Regions from separate parts of the Mesorhizobium sp. Mes31 genome, predicted to be linked through region 2. Evidence: predicted binding sites of a transcription regulator. Region 2 holds the regulator's gene; the other holds the start of a gene.

Region 1 (2,203 bases), on a different contig from region 2:
CGCGCAGGCGCATCACCAGATGATCGGCCTTGCGTTCCCAGATCTTGGCGCGCTCCGACAGCTTTCGAGCGGCCTTGACGTCCGTTTCGTGGCCATAGGCCAGCGCATCGCGTATGCCTTCGGCCAAGGCGTGGCAGAAGGCGGCGTGCTCGCCGAGCAGCGCGAACTCGTCCCGGTGACGGCGGACATGGCGCGACAGCAGCAGCCGGATCTGGTCGGCGATCAGGGCGACGGTCTGGTCCACCTGCATGGCATGGGAGGAAAGCACGAGCGCCTCGGTCAGGAAATCCTGCGCCTCGGCCGCTCCCAGCACGCTGTCCAACCGGTCGCCGATCCGGAAATGGTCGGGCGACAGCGCTTCCATCGCGTCGAAGACCAGTTGATCGGCCCCGGCCATGAGCCAGCCCATATGGCCTGCCTCGCGATCGGCTGCCTCTGTCAGCACCGCGATGGAAAGTGGCTTGGCGACAAGCCGGTTCAGCCGCTTGCGTGCCCGGTTCCAATCGATCAGGAAGACGATGCGCGCGCCCAGCCCCTCAAGGGCCGCGTCGGCCGCCGCGAGATCGGCGCAATTGAAGCGCGCCGTGCCGACGACGTAGTCGGCGCCCGAGTTCAGACCGGCGCTGCGCCGCGCGCCGACGTCCGACCATTGCGCTCCAATCTCCGACAGAAGGCCCTGGAAGAAGGCAAAGCGCCGCTCGTGCAGGTCCGAATAGGTGAGCGTGATCGAAAAACCCTCCATCTGGATCACCAGCACATGCACGTCGTTGGTGCCGATGTCGTTCTGGATGAGCAACCGCGCCCCGTCGCGCGTCGCCGCCGTGTCGAGGCCGGGATGGTCGAATTTGAGCCTGCGCGTGCGGTTCAGCCCGCGCATGAAGGCAGCGACGCGAGGGCGGTCGTCGGCATCGAGCTGCCAGACATGGGCACCGTCGACCGTATCGTCCGACATATCGACCGCCAGTCGGTTCAGGCTCTTGTGCAGATCCATCACCAGAATGTGGAACGTATCGCTCTCACCCCGCTTCCCGCCCGTCAGCGCGAGCATTTGGGCGTCGTCGAGCACGCCCGCATTCAACTGGTCCAGCCAGTCGCACCAATGATCGACCCGCGCGATTTGCGCCTTGTGGTCGGCATCCGCGCTGCCTTCCAGCGGCCGGGCCATCAGGCGGATATCCTCCCCGAGCAGCTTGCCAAGTCGTGCCAGGTCGGCAAGATGCAACGTCCCGCCCTCCAGCCAGGCCGTCGCCTGCATCTCCATGAGCCACGGCGCGTTGATATGGGCGGCCGCATAGTCGCGACGCAGGTTGGATAGCGGAGCCGCGCCATCCGCGGCATGGGCAGCCGCGGCCTGAAGCGCGGTCAGTGCGAATTTCAGCCGGTCATTGGCCGCAAGCGCGCCGGTGATCCGGGCCGGCAGCAGCAGTTTCGATTGGCCGAGCGCGGCGACAACATCCACTTTTTCCATCTATCAGCCATCCATCCTACACAATGATACATTGTTGTGTTCCTGCCTCGTTGTCCGCCTACCAAAGTGTACCGAAATCAGAAGCCGGCTTATTAACGGAGATCGAAGCACTGTCATAATCTTGTCATGATAAATATACTCTGGAGTCCACACTTCATCATTGATCTGGCGCAAAGCATTCGATGGAAGACTTTCCAGGGAGTGAGCGCTCGCAATACGGAAGCCGCCATGATGGGCACCGTGCACGGCAGTGCCCTTCATCCCGTAGGGTCGGGCAAACGTCTCAAATCACGAGCCTTCTCAGCCCTTTCGGCTGCGGCAAGTCGGGATTGCGGCTCTGTCCGAATGGCGCCGACGAGATTTTGGTGGGCACGCGAATGCCAGGCCGGGTTCACCCGGACGGGTCGATATCCGCGATCTCGGCACCCGACGCGTTGCCTCGGCTGGATCGCGCAGAAATGTCATGGACACCTGATGCGGCGGTGGCCCAGGCCTAGACGTCACCCGGAACGGTGATGCCGAGCAGCATCTGCAGCCCGAACAGCACCATCAGCGAGGCGATGAACATGCCGACGAAAACGGCGGTGCCGACCGCGGCACCCTTGCCGATTGTGGCATTGGTCATGCGCCAGGTCAGCGCCATCGACAGTGCGAACAACAGCAGCGACACAAGGCTCGAGATCTGGCTTGCGGAGGTCAGGAAAAGCCTGATCAGCGCCGAGGGCAGCATCAGCC
Region 2 (2,203 bases):
CGGATACGCCTTGGCCGCCGACGCCATCCGCGTTGCGAGCCAGGGCGATGCCACGCTCGTCGAGCACTGGGATTTCGATCTCGGCGGCCCGCTGTTCGACGGCAAGCCGGTCTGCTGCATCGACACCGGCGACATCGCGACCACCATGCATGACAATAGCGGCAACAGGGCGCGGATCGAGGCGAAAACGCGCCAGGTTCTGGCACTACCGGCCGTGCCGATCCTGCTCGGCGGCGACGATTCCGTGCCCATCCCCTTCCTCGCCGGCTTTGCGGATCACGGGCCGGTCTGGATCCTGCAGATCGACGCCCATATCGACTGGCGCGACGAGGTGCATGGCGAACGCTACGGCTATTCGAACCCGATGCGCCGCGCAAGCGAGATGCCGCATGTCGCCGGCATCGTGCAGGTCGGCATCCGTGGCGTCGGCAGCGCTCGCCTCACCGAAATCGAAGCGGCACGGCGCTATGGCAGCCGCTTTGTAACCGCCCGCGAGGTTCACGCCCAAGGCGTCGAAGCCGCTCTCCGGCATATTCCGGAAGGGGCGCGGGTCGTCGTAACTCTCGACTGCGACGGCCTCGATCCCGGTATCATGCCGGGCGTGGCGGCGCGTTCGCCCGGCGGCCTCACCTACACCCAGGTGGTCGATCTGATCGGGGGCCTCGGCAGACGGGCCAGGATCGCGGGATTCGACCTTGTCGAGCTTTATCCTCCCGCCGACATTGACGGCCTGTCGGCCCTGACCGCAGCGCGCCTTCTCGTCAACGTCATCGGCACCGTCGTCCGGCAGGTTTGAGCCCGGACTCTCGCTAGGGCAATTCCAGGAAAAGTGTGAAACGGTTTTCCGTCCGGAATTGCGTCAAAACAAAGAGTTAGAGCGGTTTGCCGTTTCCGTGAAACGGTGAACTGCTCTAGTCTTCCCTGATCGCGTAACCCGCCCCGCGGATCGTGCGGATGACATCGGGCATGCGGCCGTTGTTGACCGCCTTGCGCAACCGGCCGACATGCACGTCCACCGTGCGCTCGTCGATATAGATCGTCTCGCCCCAGACATTGTCGAGCAGCTGGCTGCGCGAGAAGACGCGGCCAGGATGGCGCATCATGAATTCGAGCAGGCGGAATTCGGTCGGCCCGAGCCGGATCTCGCTCTTCTTGCGATAGACCCGGTGCGACTCACGATCGAGCACGATGTCGCCAACCTTGAGCACGCTGGACAGCACTTCCGGCTTGGCGCGGCGCAGCAGCGCCTTGACCCTGGCCATGAACTCCGGTGTCGAGAACGGCTTGACCAGATAATCGTCGGCGCCCGTGGAAAGGCCGCGCACGCGGTCGCTCTCCTCGCCACGCGCGGTCAGCATGATGATTGGCAGCCGCTCGGTCTCGGGGCGCATTCTCAGCCGCCGGCAGAGTTCGATGCCTGAAACCGCCGGCACCATCCAGTCCAGCACCAGAAGGTCGGGGACGTTCTCCTGCAGCCGGATCTCGGCCTCGTCGCCGCGCGTCACCACCTCGACCTGGTAACCCTCGGACTCCAGATTGTAGCGGAGCAGCACACCGAGCGGCTCCTCATCCTCCACGACCATGATGCGTGGCGCGATCATCGGCTGCTTACCCCTGTCGTCATGCCGCCGGCGCGGACATTGCCGTCTCGTCCTGCTTCGGGCGATTGGCGGGTAGCTGTGTGCCGGTCAAAACATAATACGCATTCTCGGCGATGTTGGTCACGTGATCGCCGATGCGTTCGAGGTTCTTGGCGCAGAACAACAGATGCGTGCACGCGGTGATGTTGCGCGGATCCTCCATCATGTAGGTCAGGAGTTCGCGGAACACGGACGTGTACTTGACGTCGATGCGTTCGTCGTCGTTCCTGAGCTTGGCCAGCGCCGCCGCGTCGGCGGCGGCGTATTCCTCGATCACGCCCTGCACCTGGATCAGCACCAGCTGCGCCATCGCATCGATCGAGTGCGAAAGGTCGCGAGGCGTGACGCTGAGGCCAACGGTGCCGACGCGCTTGGCGATGTTCTTGGCAAGATCGCCGATGCGCTCGAGGTCGCCGGCCATGCGGATCGAACCGACGACATGGCGCAGATCGTCGGCCATCGGCTGCCGCTTGGCGATCAGAGTGATGGCGCGGTCGTCGAGTTCGCGCTGGCGCGCGTCCATGATCGCGTCGTCGGAGACAACGCGCTGTGCCAGGGCGTTG

Evidence for each region. Region 2 encodes PhoB, which activates phosphate uptake and scavenging genes when phosphate is short. Its sites were predicted from a motif close to TGTCATNNANCTGTCAT; they were not measured.
Region 1: NR193_RS19585 (DUF47 family protein) is a predicted target of PhoB. The motif match lies at 1,580-1,596, and genes of this name have one in related genera.

Annotation. Positions count from the first base shown of each region.
Region 1 covers NZ_JALJRL010000011.1:84,529-86,731, reverse strand. The annotation lists gene NR193_RS19585 (DUF47 family protein) at 1-1,468, opposite strand, end outside; gene NR193_RS19580 (transporter) at 1,962-2,203, opposite strand, start outside.
Region 2 covers NZ_JALJRL010000012.1:57,025-59,227, forward strand. The annotation lists gene NR193_RS20650 (agmatinase) at 1-796, shown strand, start outside; gene phoB (phosphate regulon transcriptional regulator PhoB) at 912-1,601, opposite strand; gene phoU (phosphate signaling complex protein PhoU) at 1,621-2,203, opposite strand, start outside.